Regions from separate parts of the Novosphingobium sp. NFX11 genome, predicted to be linked through region 2. Evidence: riboswitches for the same ligand, from Rfam matches in the RefSeq annotation. Region 2 holds a riboswitch; each other region holds the start of a gene.
What was found. Region 2 has a riboswitch for cobalamin ahead of cobW (cobalamin biosynthesis protein CobW). Riboswitches for the same ligand answer to the same signal wherever they lie in the genome.
Positions count from the first base shown of each region.

Region 1: another riboswitch for cobalamin. It lies ahead of KZO24_RS16895 (TonB-dependent receptor); the one in region 2 lies ahead of cobW (cobalamin biosynthesis protein CobW).
Region 3: another riboswitch for cobalamin. It lies ahead of KZO24_RS20615 (TonB-dependent receptor); the one in region 2 lies ahead of cobW (cobalamin biosynthesis protein CobW).

Region 1 is NZ_CP080384.1:3,277,116-3,281,294, forward strand. Features, by position in the region: partial or broken gene KZO24_RS16895 (TonB-dependent receptor) at 98-2,152, opposite strand; cobalamin riboswitch at 2,325-2,572, opposite strand; gene KZO24_RS16900 (purple acid phosphatase family protein) at 3,045-4,179, opposite strand, start outside.
Region 2 is NZ_CP080384.1:1,654,065-1,658,243, reverse strand. Features, by position in the region: gene cobN (cobaltochelatase subunit CobN) at 1-790, opposite strand, end outside; gene cobW (cobalamin biosynthesis protein CobW) at 1,023-2,072, opposite strand; cobalamin riboswitch at 2,259-2,506, opposite strand; gene fahA (fumarylacetoacetase) at 2,546-3,850, opposite strand; gene KZO24_RS08460 (sensor histidine kinase) at 3,999-4,179, opposite strand, start outside.
Region 3 is NZ_CP080385.1:623,045-627,223, forward strand. Features, by position in the region: gene KZO24_RS20615 (TonB-dependent receptor) at 1-1,469, opposite strand, end outside; cobalamin riboswitch at 1,648-1,889, opposite strand; gene KZO24_RS20620 (AraC family transcriptional regulator) at 2,086-3,321, shown strand; gene KZO24_RS20625 (TonB-dependent receptor domain-containing protein) at 3,387-4,179, opposite strand, start outside.

The DNA of each region.
Region 1 (4,179 bases), 1.6 Mb from region 2:
CGACCAACCAGGGTCGGAACGGATCTTCGCATTGAGTAGAATCGCAGCACGACCACGCCCTGCCCTGCCGAACGGCGGGGCAGGGCAGGGCGTTTGATCAGAATGTGAAGCGTGCGCCGATCTTGAACGTGCGCGGCTCGATCACGCGGCTGAGACGCCCCTCCACCGGGCCATGGGTGTCGAACGCCGGGATGTAGGATCTCGTAGTAGTACGCGATGTCCTTGTCGTGGCTGTCGAAGATATTCAGCACCTCACCGTAGATCTCGATCTTGCGGCCCTTCCATGCGGCGCGGGCGTTGACGATCGTGCTGCCCTTGTCGCGCACCGAATTGTCCTCGATCAGCGGGTAGGGCCCCAGATGTCGGACGCGCACGCTCGCCTCCCATGAGTCGAGCACGATCGCCGCGCCGGCAGAGACCGCGTTCTCGACCGCGTTGGGAATGCGATCGCCATTGTCGTAGCGCGAGTGACTGGCGACATAGCTGCCGTCGAGTGCCAGCCACGGCAGCGGCCGCCAGAACCCGACTACCTCGTAGCCATGACGCTTGCTGGCGCCAGTCGGCTCCACCGCGTTGGAATCGCCGACGAAGCGCAGTTCGCTGCCCACGTCGAGCCACCAGTACGTGGCCGTCAGCGAGACGGTGCCCAGTTGCAGGCGCCCGCCCAATTCCTTGCCGGTGCCGCGCACGAGCACGGGCACGGGGATTCCACGTTTATCGCGCCGCGCACGTCGTTGGAGTGGAAACCGCGTCCCCAGTTGGCGTAGACCTCGAACTGAGGGACGATCTCGTAGGCTGCAGATACCTTGGGTGATATGATGGAATCATGCCCACTGCCGGTTCCCAGATCGGCCGCCACGGCATCTCGCGCGCGAACCGTGTAGCGGTAGTAATCTGCCCGCATGCCGCCGGTCAGCCTGAGGCCACGCGCCGGCTTCCAGGTCGCTTCACCGTAGAGCGCGCCGGACAGTTCCTCGACGTGGTATCGTCCCAGTGAGGACAGGAAGGCGCGGGTGTCTGCGCGATTTACCCCGACATTGCCGATGTGATCGTAGCGGTTTTCGGTTCCCACGCTCAATTGCAGCGTCGAGTCCACATCCCACTGCTTGCGCGCGGTGAGGCCCACGATCCAGCGCTTGTCGAACTGGTCGATCTGCGCACTGGTGCCATCGGGATCGGCGTACGTCGGGTTCGAATACATGTTCCAGTTGTAGTACTGGGCATAGACATTCGCGTTCCAGCTCGGCTGCCGCATCGCGATGTTGCCAACCCAGCGTGTGGTGCGGCCGCGCGCCGAAGGATCGGGCGAGCAGAACTCGTCAGGACACAGCGCGCTGCCGATGATCCGCTCCGGGATCTGCTCGGTCGGCCGCCAGGTGGCGTGGTAGGCATGGAGCGAAGCTTCGAGGGTGCCTCCGCCGGTGGGCGCGGTGTACTTCGCGAAGCCGGAGTAATGCCGAAGGTGTTCTGCCTCCTGCCAGGGCCCGTCATAGCGCTTCGCCTGCCCCACCAGCGTCAGGCTGCCACCCGCCACATCCTTGACGGTTCCACCGGCGGCCAGGCGCCCCGACATGTAGGATCCCCCTTCGACCGAGATCCACGGGCGGTCGAACCCATCGATAGTGGTCATGGAGGCCGCGCCCGCCAGTGCGAAGTCGCCGCCATCGGCGCGGTACGGTCCCTTGCGAAAATCCTCTCGGGCGACGACCTCGGGGATCAGACCGTTGAGATCGAGATAACCCTGACCGTGACCATGGCTACGCAGGTTCATCTGCACGCCGTCGATGTAGGTCGTGAAGTCGGTGCCGTGATCAAGGTTGAAGCCGCGCAGGAAGTACTGGTTAGCCTTGCCGCTGCCCGAATGCTGCGCCGCCACCATGCCGGGCACCGCCTCGAGCAGTTCGGCGACCCGCAGCAGCGGACGGACCAGCAGGTCGGATCCGCCGACGCTACCTTCGCTGGCGGCATGAGCGGTGCCGATCTTGGCCTCGCCGCGTCCGAACACCACGATCTCACTGGAGCCGCCGGGTGCGATGTCGGCGGGGACCTCTTTGGCTTGCGCTGGCACCGTCGCCAGTACCATTGCGCTGCCAGTCGCGATCCCTGTCGCGATGCGCACCAGCGCAACGGTTGTCATCAAATTCATCGTCATTCCCCCCGGGCGCCTGCGACTGGGTGGGAGACGTGCCGCCATAAAGACGGTCGGCACGCGCCTGCGGCCGGACGCCGCGGGCGACCGTCTGCGCGAACCGATGCGGCCTCCACCGCTGGTTCGTCGCTCGAACGGAATGATTCCGGGCCCTGGCCACCCCCTGGACCACGGCATGAGCGACCAGACGCAGGCAGGTCTCCTGGCTCACGGGTCAACGCAGCGATGCACGGCCTTCCCAGGCCTCGCATGTTGCAGCGTCCGGCCCAGTGACTGGCGGCAGGACCCTTCGCCCCGCCGCGCATATGCATCGCGCTCACCGCTTACAGTTGCAGGGACAGCCTCGGATTCGAGGGGCAAAAACCCCTCTCACCGCGTTCCCTTTTAAGCCTCTTTCGAAGCACCGGCGCGATCTCGTCCGCGCCGATGAGGGCGCAGGCACAGCGCGCTATCCCAACCCTTCCCAAGACACAAGAGTGTCTGATTGGTCGCAGAATGTTTTTGGAAATATCGCGCGGCGCCGCAGCGGAAAGATTGCGGATATAAAGAAAGCAGACAAGCCGGAGTAGACGTAGGCAATCCGAGTCTGAGTGTCAGCTAAGGATCGACGGCAGTAGCGATTGACAGGCACCTTATGAGCACTGCCCAGCCGGGTATTGGTAATTATAAGTAACTGTCAATATGGGGGCTGTACCATTCGTCGATCGTAAGGCTGCGCCAAAACTCTGTCGATATCCCGATTTTTTAAAGGATTTCATGCCTATCGACACGATCAGTTCTAACACCTCGCCTTTGCTATCCTCGGGCAGTTTAAGAATCCTCGTCGCGATGGCTAAGGTGTCCGTCGCGGCGAGGAAAGCTTGCTTCCGAACTGATGGTTTCCAGATCCCGGCCGTCAACGTGTATTTTTACGCAGCGAGACTTCGTCGAGCGCTTCGCCGGTGGCAGTGTAGGCGCGGTAGGTCAGGTGATCCGGAGTCACATCGATAACTTGATAGGCCTGCGTGCGTGACGCCGACTTGCGCGCCCAGGTCAAGCTGCCGACATCGTACATTTTGGGACCGGCCACCGACACCGCATACGTTGAGCCGGCATCGTCGGTGGTCGGGCCATCTGGGCCGATTGCGCCGCGTGCATAGCCATGGTCGTGGCCCTGCAGCACCAGATCGACCTTGTACTTGTCGATCAGCGGTTTCAGTGCCGCGCGCACTTTCGGGTTGTCGCGGCCCGGTTCGCTGGAGAACAGCGGGAAGTGCAGGAACATCACCGTCCAATGGCTGGGGTTGTGCGCCAGAAGGCCATCGAGCCACTTGATGATGGATTTCCTCGCCTTCTCATCGCGGTCGACCTGCATGGAATCGATCGAGATCAGGCGCAGGCCCTGATAGTCGGTGTACCAGCTGGTTTCGCGGCTGGCGGGAACGTCGGCCGGGCCGTCTTCGGGCAGGGTGAACTGGCGGCGCCACTGGCCGTTGATCGAGGAGCCGGCGCGGGCGGTCTCGTCCTTGACGTATTCGTGATTGCCCGGCGTCGGCATCTGCGGGGTCTGGGCATAGAGGAAGCCGCCGGCCGTGAACCATTCGCCCCATTCGGCGTCGCTGTCGTGGCGGTTGATGAGATCGCCCGCATGGATCGTGAACGCCGCGTCGCCCGCCTGCCGGAAGGCCATGCGCAGCGTGCGCGAGGCTTCGGACAGGATCTGGTTCTGCATGTCGCCCATGTAGATGAAGCGGAACGGCTTCGCCTCGCGCGAGGCGGTGCGGAACTGCAGCCATTCGGACCAGTGCGTGCCGTCGCCCACGCGGTAGGCGTAGACGGTATCGGCCTGCAGGCCCTTCAGCACCGCCGAGTGATAGGCGGCACGGAAGGCGGGGTCCTCGCGCACGGGCAGGACGGCGTCGTCGGTCGTCGCGGCGAGGGTCATCGGGGATTTCACGAAGTCCGGGCTGCTGGTCGCCACCGCATATTGCACCTGCCCGGCAGAGCCCGGCGCCGAGCGCCAGGTCACCGCCATCTCGCTCGCCGGGTCG
Region 2 (4,179 bases):
CGATCACGTCGGGCGCAATCTCGGCCATCAGGCCGCCGAGCCAGTCGATGGCGAAAGGCTCTCGCAGCGCGCGGACATGGACGGCGGCGACGTTGAACCCGCGCATTTGCAATGCGGCGACCATCGCGTCCACGGCGTCGAGCGTGCCCGCGATCATCAGCGCGCGGTAGAATACCAGCAGCACGACAGAGGCGTCGGGGCGCCATGATGCGCGCAAGTCGGCCAAGCTCGGCCGGTCCACGCCTTGCAGATAGAGCCCCGCGTCGGCCACCGGCACCGGGTCGTCCGGCTGGCCGCAGTCCTCGCCGATCAGCCGCGCGGCGGTGCGGAGGAACGACAGGGCATTCGCGCTGCCGCCCTGCCGCAGATAGTCGCGGAGGTGCTCGACCGTCTCGGCGGGGAGGGTGGAGGCGACTGTCAGCGTCGGATCATCCTCGCGCCCGTCGGCGATGGCGGCGAAGGCGATGCCCTTCTCGCGGGCGATCAGGGCGATTTCGTCGATGCCGTAGGGCCAGTAGCTCTTGCCGCCGAGCAGCACCACGCACACGAATTTTGCGTGGGCGATCACCTTCTCGACGTAGAGATCGACCGAATACGGGTGCCGCAACTGCAGCAGGTTGGCGAGGCGGACGCTGGGCGCGCCCTCCGGCAGCCCTGCCGCTGCCTTGGCGAAGCAGGCGAGTTCGCTGTCCGCCACCGTCAGGATGACGATGTCGCCCGGAGGCTGGTCGAGGTCGATCGCCTCCTCGCCGTTGGAGATCGTGCCCGGGGTGGCGGAAAGCAGGTGCATTAGGCGGCGCTCGCCGGGCTGACGGCAGAGCTAACCGCCCTGGATTGCTTCACCCGCTGCGCGGGTTCGCAATGACGAAGGAGGGGGTAGAGCCGGAGGTCTTCGTTCAACGCCCGTCCGCTTCCCAACCGCTCGTCATTGCGAGCGCAGCGAAGCAATCCAGGGCGGTTCGCGCGGCTCTGGATTGCCGCGCGGCTGCGCCGCTCGCAATGACGAAGGGAGAGAGAAGGAATCACGCCGGGACCGAACCCAGCACGCCTGCCAGCGCGGCTTCGATGGCGGCCTGATCGAGCCCCTTCTGGCCGATCACCACCAGCTGCGTGCGGCGCGGTTCTTCGGGCTTCCACGCGCGGTCGAAGAAGTGCTGGATGCGCGGGCCGACGCCCTGCAGCACGAGGCGGCTGGGCTTGCCCGCCAGCGCGACCATGCCCTTCACGCGCAGCACGTCATGCGCGGCGATCTGTTCCTTCATGCCCGCCAGCAGCGCGTCGAGATCGGCCACTTCGCCGCCGTTCAGGATGAAGGTGTCGAAGTCGTCATGGTCGTGATCGTCGTCGAGGCCGTCGATGTGCGACTTGCGGCTGTCGAGGTCGTCCTCGGCCGCCGCGACGATGCCGAGCAGCGCGGCGATGTCGACCGCGCCGTGGTCCGCGCGCACGATCTTGACGCCGGCGCGCGTCTCGGCGGCGACGGTCTTCTCGACTTCGGCCAGCACGTCCGCATCGACGAGGTCGGTCTTGTTGAGCACCACCATGTCGGCGCAGCCCAGCTGTTCCTCGAACAGTTCCTCGAGCGGGCTGTCGTGGTCGAGGTTGGGATCGGCGGCGCGGGCGGCGGCGAGGGCTTCCTCGTCCGTGGCGAAGCGACCGGCGGCGACGGCATCGGCGTCGATCAGGGCGATCACGCCGTCCACCGTCGCGCGGGTGCGGATGTCCGGCCACTGGAAGGCCTTGACCAGTGGCTTGGGCAGCGCGAGGCCCGACGTCTCGATGATGATGTGGTCGGGCGGGGTCTCGCGGTCGAGCAGCTTCTGCATCGTCGGCAGGAAGTCGTCGGCCACGGTGCAGCAGATGCAGCCATTGGCGAGTTCGAGGATATCGTCCTCGGGGCAGGCCTCGTCGTTGCAGCCCTTGACCAGTTCGCTGTCGACGCCGACGTCGCCGAACTCGTTGATGACGAGGGCGAGGCGGCGGCCCTTCGCGTTCTGCAGCAGGTGGCGGATCAGCGTGGTCTTGCCGGCGCCGAGGAAGCCGGTGATGACGGTGGTGGGTACTTTGCTCAAGGCTCTCAACTCCCGCGCCGGCGACTTCTCGCGGCGGGGCGTACCGGCGCTTTCGCGCCGGCGCGGGGCAGGGGCGACGGACAGGCGCGAAGACGCCCGGCGACCTGCTCCGCTGCGGCCCCTAAGCCGCATGCGTGTCGTCGCTCAGACGGTGAACCGTGCCGCAGCCATCCCCTGGACCAAGGCAAGAGCGACCAGACGCCGGCAGGTCTCCTGGCTCGCGGGTCAACGCATCGATGCACGGCCTTCCCGAAGCCTCGCATGTCGCAGCGTCCGGCCTCAGTGGCTGCCTCCCCGCACGGTGAGGGGGAAGCGATGTGCATCGCGCTCGCCGCTTACAGTTGCAGGGACAGCTGCGGATCTCGAACGGCGAACCGTTCCCACCGCCTTCCCTTTTAAGCCCCTTGCGGGGCACCGGCGCGATCTTGTTCCCGGCGGATACCGGGAGGCAGGGGTGGGCGCAAGTGTTGGTTTCAGCGTGCCGGAAGGATGCGGGCGCGGCATTCTCCGAAACCGATGGAAACGAAGCCCTCAGCGGCGGCGGTGGCGGTGATGGAGATTTCGTCGCCGTCCTCCAGGAACGTGCGGGTCTCGCCACTGGCCAAGGTGAGGGGCGACTTGCCGCCCTGCGACAATTCCATGAGGCTGCCGAAACCCTCCCGCTCGGGAGCGGAAATCGTGCCGGTGCCGAGCAGGTCGCCGGGCGTCAGGTTGCAGCCGTTGGATGCATGGTGCGCGACCATCTGGTTCACCGTCCAGTACATGTTGGTCGCCGGGCCGTGGCTGAGGCGATGGGGCGGAAGCCCGGCCTTGCGCATGGCCTGCGTGGTCAGGTGGACCTGCAGCATGACGCCCAGCGCGCCGTGGGCCTGATCATCCGCGTCAGACAGATAGGGCAGGGGCTGCGGGTCGCCTTCCGGTCGGGGCGGCTGGGCCGCGCGGAAGGGCGCGAGGGCTTCGGGCGTGACGACCCATGGCGAAATCGTCGAGTGGAAGTTCTTCGACAGGAACGGGCCGAGCGGCTGGTATTCCCACCCCTGCACATCGCGCGCGGACCAGTCGTTGAGCAGGCAGAAACCGGCGATATGCTGCGCAGCATCGGTGATCGGCACGGGCTCGCCGAGGTCGTTGCCGCGGCCTATCCAGACGCCCATCTCCAGTTCGTAGTCGAGCCTTGCAGTCGGCGCGAAGATCGGCGCATCGGCCTCGGGCGGCTTGCGCTGGCCGGTGGGGCGCACGACCGGAACACCCGAGGGACGGATCGAGGACGCGCGGCCGTGGTAGCCGATCGGCACATGCTTGTAGTTGGGCAGCAGCGGGTTGTCCGGGCGGAACTGGCGGCCGATGTTGTTGGCGTGATGGATACCGACATAGAAGTCGGTGTAGTCGCCGATGCGTGTCGGCAGGTGCAGCATGCAGGCTTCGACCGGGTGCAGCATGGGCTCGATGACCGGGCGGCGGGTTTCGTCGCAGAGCAGGTCGGAGAGGGCATGGCGCAGGGGGCGGCGGTCTTGCGCGGGGATGGCCAGCAGGCGGGCCATGTCCGCATCGCTGCAGATTTCGGCGAGGTTTGCGGGGACGAGGCCTGCTGTGGCCAGTGCACGGATGTCCAGGATCTGGTCGCCGATCGCAACACCGATCCGCGTCGGTGTCTCTTCTGAGGTGGAGAACACACTGAAGGGCAGGTTCTGGACCGGGAAGTCGTGGTGGCCGTCGGCGCTGTCGACCCAGCTTTTGCGGGCAGGGTCATGGGTTTCGTCGATGGTCCACCAGTTCACAGGTCGCTCTCCATATTCTCTCATCGTCCCGGACTTGATCCGGGACCGCTGGCCGTGAAAAGCCCACCTTTCGATGGGCCGTCCCGCGGCAAGCTCGCATCTAAAGACTGCCAGCGGTCCCGGATCAAGTCCGGGACGACGATCTTCGTCAACCCATTGGCGGCTGGGGCACATCCAGGCGCGCGATCAGGCCGCCTTCGGGCGCGGCGGCGAAGGAAAGCTGGCCGTCGAAGCGCGCCATCAGCCGGTGCGCGGTCGGGATGCCGAGGCCGAAGCCCTTGGTGTCCCGCGCCCGCGCCGCGTCGAGGCGGAAGAACGGGTCGAGGATC
Region 3 (4,179 bases), on a different replicon from region 2:
ACTGTGAACGAGCCGTAAAGCGCAGTATCGACCGCAGGGTTCAGGACCAGCCCAAAGCGGCCCGAAGTACTGTGATACTTCCGCTTGAAGCCGTTCGCCGGCGTACGCGCGTCGATGCGCTCCAGATCGTACCAGTCCTGCCGGAAACCTCCGACCAGCGAGGCCCAGTCACGCAGTTGGAGTTGGTCTTCCATGAACACCGAATACTGCGTGGTCAGGGTGCGGAAACCGAGCGTGGTGGGCACCGGCGTGATGAAGCCGCCGGGTTCGAAGTCGAACGGATCGACCACGGAACTGCCGCCATAAGGCGAGTTGTTGATGTGGCGGAACTTGACCCGGTTGACGTCGAAGCCGACGAGCAGGCTGTTCTCCACACCCCCACCCAGCGGAGTACGCAAGGTGAGGTCGCCGCGATCGCCGATCTGGTCCTGACGGTGGACGATGTTCAGGTAGTCACTGCGCGTCACCAGCCCGGTCGTTGCGGAATAGCGATAACTTTCGGCGTTGAGCCAGTCGCGATCCGAACTAAGGTAATAAGCCACGTTGCGCAGCGAAATCGCATCCGATGCCTGCCACTCGGTCGTCAGACGTGTCCAGTTGTCCCGGAAATGATCCTCGCTGCCGGTGATGTTGAAGTTGATGAAACGGAAGCGCCTGTCGAACTTGCCGTTGTTCAGCGGACTGCCGAAATAGGGCAACATCTCGACGTCGCCGTAGTCGGAAGCCAGCGTGAAGCTCAACGTCGGGCTGGCGTCCCAGCGCAGCGCGCCGGAGATGGCGAGGTTGCGGTTGTCGCTGTTGCGGTCGGGCCAGCCATCCGAGCGTGTGAAGCTGGCTGCGACACGATAGGACAGACCTCCTCCCACGGGCCCGCCAGCATCACCCGCGATCTGCATCGCGTTGTCCGAGCCGTAGGCCACGCGGGCCTGCATGATGCTGCGGTCGGTCGACGGCTTCTTCATGATGACATTGACCGCGCCGCCGATCGCGCCCTCGCCTGATATGACCGAACTCGGGCCGCGCAGCACGTCGATGCGCTCCACCGTCCAGGGATCGACCGGGAAGGTCAGCGTCCCCGAGGCCACGAACAGGCGCGTGCCGTCCACCAGCAACTGCACCGACCCCTGCCCCGAGAAACCGCGCGCGGCCATCGCCGTATTCCCGTTGCCCGGAGAACCCTGGAAAGTCAGACCGGTAGCGCGGCTGACCGCTTCCTGGATGGAAAGGTCACCACGCGCCCGGATCGCATCACCGTCCAGCACCTCGATACTTGCCGGAGTTTCAAAAACCGTGAGGCCGAGGCGGCTGCCGCTGCTCTTCGTATCGAGGCTGGTTTCGGCCCGCAGGCCCGTTACCAGGATGGTGTCTGCCGGATCGGCCTCGTCTGCGCGCGCGGCCGAGGAAAACACGGATGAGGAAAGCGCTGCGAAAGCGGTCGCGGCGCACAGCGCATATTGGGAAATCGTCATGTGAGAAACAAACCCTGTCCGGCGTCATCGACGTCTGACGAGGGCGTCCGCGCGAACGGTCGGCCCACGCGACGACACGACGCCCCCGGCGCCGTCGCTTGGGTCGATGCGGCCCCCGCCGCACATGCGTCGCTCAGACGGATTTCACCGTGCCTCGGCCATCCCCTGGACCAAGGGCAAGAGCGACCGGACGCTGGCAGGTCTCCTGGCTTGCGGGTCATCGCACGATGCACGGCCTTCCCAGGCCTCGCAGGAGTTAGCGTCCGGCCCAGTGGCTGCGACAGGGCACTTTGGCCTGCCGCGATATGCATCGCGCTCACCGCTCACAGTTGCAGGGACAGCCTCGGATTCAGGGGCGCGAGCCCCCTCACCGCGTTCCCTTTAAGCCCCCTTACGGGAGCACCAACGCGATCATGGCCTCCCGAACCTCGAGAGACGGGAGCCGCCCTACGCGAAGGAAGTGGCGCTGGCAAGCATCGCCGTACGACGCGTGCTTCCGCCCTTCCTTGTCCTTGCAAGGTCGCGCTACGCTCGTGCGATCTTTGGCACTCTTGCCGCAAGATCTCGTACACCGACTTGACCGATGCGGACAGGCGATGCAGCCATTGTTCAGGAGATGGACGGCGCGGCCGTAAGCTCCGATAACCGCGCCTTCCCTTGCGATGCCAAGGACCTGCTGATGCCATTGCCTGCCGATGTGGAATTTGCACGGCTCAACATCCCGCTTCTCCGGCATTTTCCGGAACTGGTCAGCTCGCTTGGCGGAAATCCCGGCGAACTGTTGCGGTTCGCCGGGATTTCCGCCCAGGATTTTCGCGACGACGCCGTTGCGCTCACATATCCCGAGGCGATCCGGCTCCTGACCGTTGCGGCGCACCGGCTGGACTGCCGCGATTTCGGAATGCGGCTGGCTCTGCGGCAACGCGGCGGAGCGATCTTCGGGCCGCTGGGCAATACGATGCGCAGTTCGAGGACGTTCGGCGATGCCCTGCGCTTTGCAAGCGAGCACATCAGCGCACACAGCCGCGCAGCGCGCGTATGGCTGCGGCCGCATGCTGCCGAGGGCACCATATTCGCCGGCCATGAACTGCTGTTCGAAAACAGTGCCGAGCGTATCCAGGCCATCGAGCAGATCCTTTTGATCGGTCATGTCGAGGCGATGGAGATGACCGGCGGCTATGCCCGCGCTCGCTGCGTGCATTTCCGACACGAGCCGCTCTCTCCGCTCGCCGACTATCGTCGCTATTTCGGCTGCGAGGTGCTTTTCGGGGAGCCGTCCGACGGGATCACGTTCTCGGACAGGGATCTCGCCAGTCCGATCCTCAGCCAGAACACCCAAGTCCATAGCGACCTGGCCGCCTACATTGAGAAGCACTTTCCCAAACGAAGTCTACCTTTTGACGCGGAAGTGCGCGGCCTTATCATTCGCAGGCTGGCGCAGGGGGACTGTGCCAGCGTTGAAGTCGCGCGTGCACTGAACATCCACCATCGTACCTTGCGCCGCCGGCTGAAGGAGGAGGGCACCAGCTTTCAGGACGTCAAGGACGGGGTGCGCCGCGATCTGACGCTCTACTACCTGCAACAGACCGACCTCGATTTCCGGGGATCTCCGAAAAGCTCGGCTTCGCCGAACAAGCGGTGTTCTCCCGCCGCTGCCAACGATGGTTCGGCCAGTCTCCCACAAGTATGCGCAGCACACGCCGCCTCCAGGAAAAAGGCAGTATCTTGTCCTCATAGGCAAAAGCGATCCCACAGCGAACCAGCGGGCGCGGGGCGCACCCTGACCTTGGGCACCCGTCACGAGACGCTTGGCAAGCTCGCGGTCGTATGCGTCGTTCCGGATTTCACTTGAGAAATTCCCGTCAAGACATTGCCAGTGCTTCGAAACTCGTCTTCAGCGGTTTCTCGAACAGACACTCAGAAAGCCCGAACCACAGCCATCGACACGATCACCCCTTGCTTTTGGTTCCTTTCCTCGCTTCCGGTGTAGGCACCCGCACGGCTCGGTGAATAGAAGCGGCGCCACCGGGAACTATCCTGCCCGTTGATCGCCTTGGCCGTGAACGTCGTCTTGAACCCGGCCAGCACCGTGGTCTCGATATAGCCACCCCAGCGCGCATGGCTCCGCGCGCGCAGGACTTCGCCGGTGTAGAAGACGTCGGCTTCTTCGGGCGCGGTCCAGTTGACGCCCCATGACGACTTGAGGGCCGGCACGTCATGGCGGAACTCGGCAGTCACGCTTTGCCCAGCAATGTCGTCCATCGCCCGGTGCTTGCCGGTTATCGGATCGCTCAGCCGCGAACCACGCCAGGTGCCGTCAAGAGTCAGCCGCGCGCCGCGCAACACGGTGTCGAGAGGCAGTGTCCCCTGCACGCTCACACCCCATTGCCGCGCATCGCCGATGGTGCCAAGTGCCTGGTCTCCGCTATCGAGAACAAGATAGCCGAGCAATCCGGTGTGCCACTGGTGGTAGGCCTCCACCGCGATCGCCCCGCCCTTGCCCCAGCGGTGGTCGAGGCGGGCCAGGGCGCGCGTCACACGGGCGGGCCGCAGCCCCGAATTGCCGCCCAGCGGCCGCCCGTCGGCCTGGTTGACCGAAGCCGCGAAGTCGGCGAAATCGAGCTGGTCGACGGTCCTGCGCACCCCGAGCCGCAGCTGCGTGCTCCCCGACGGCGACCACACCAGTGCCGCCGAAGGCTTGAGGTAGGAC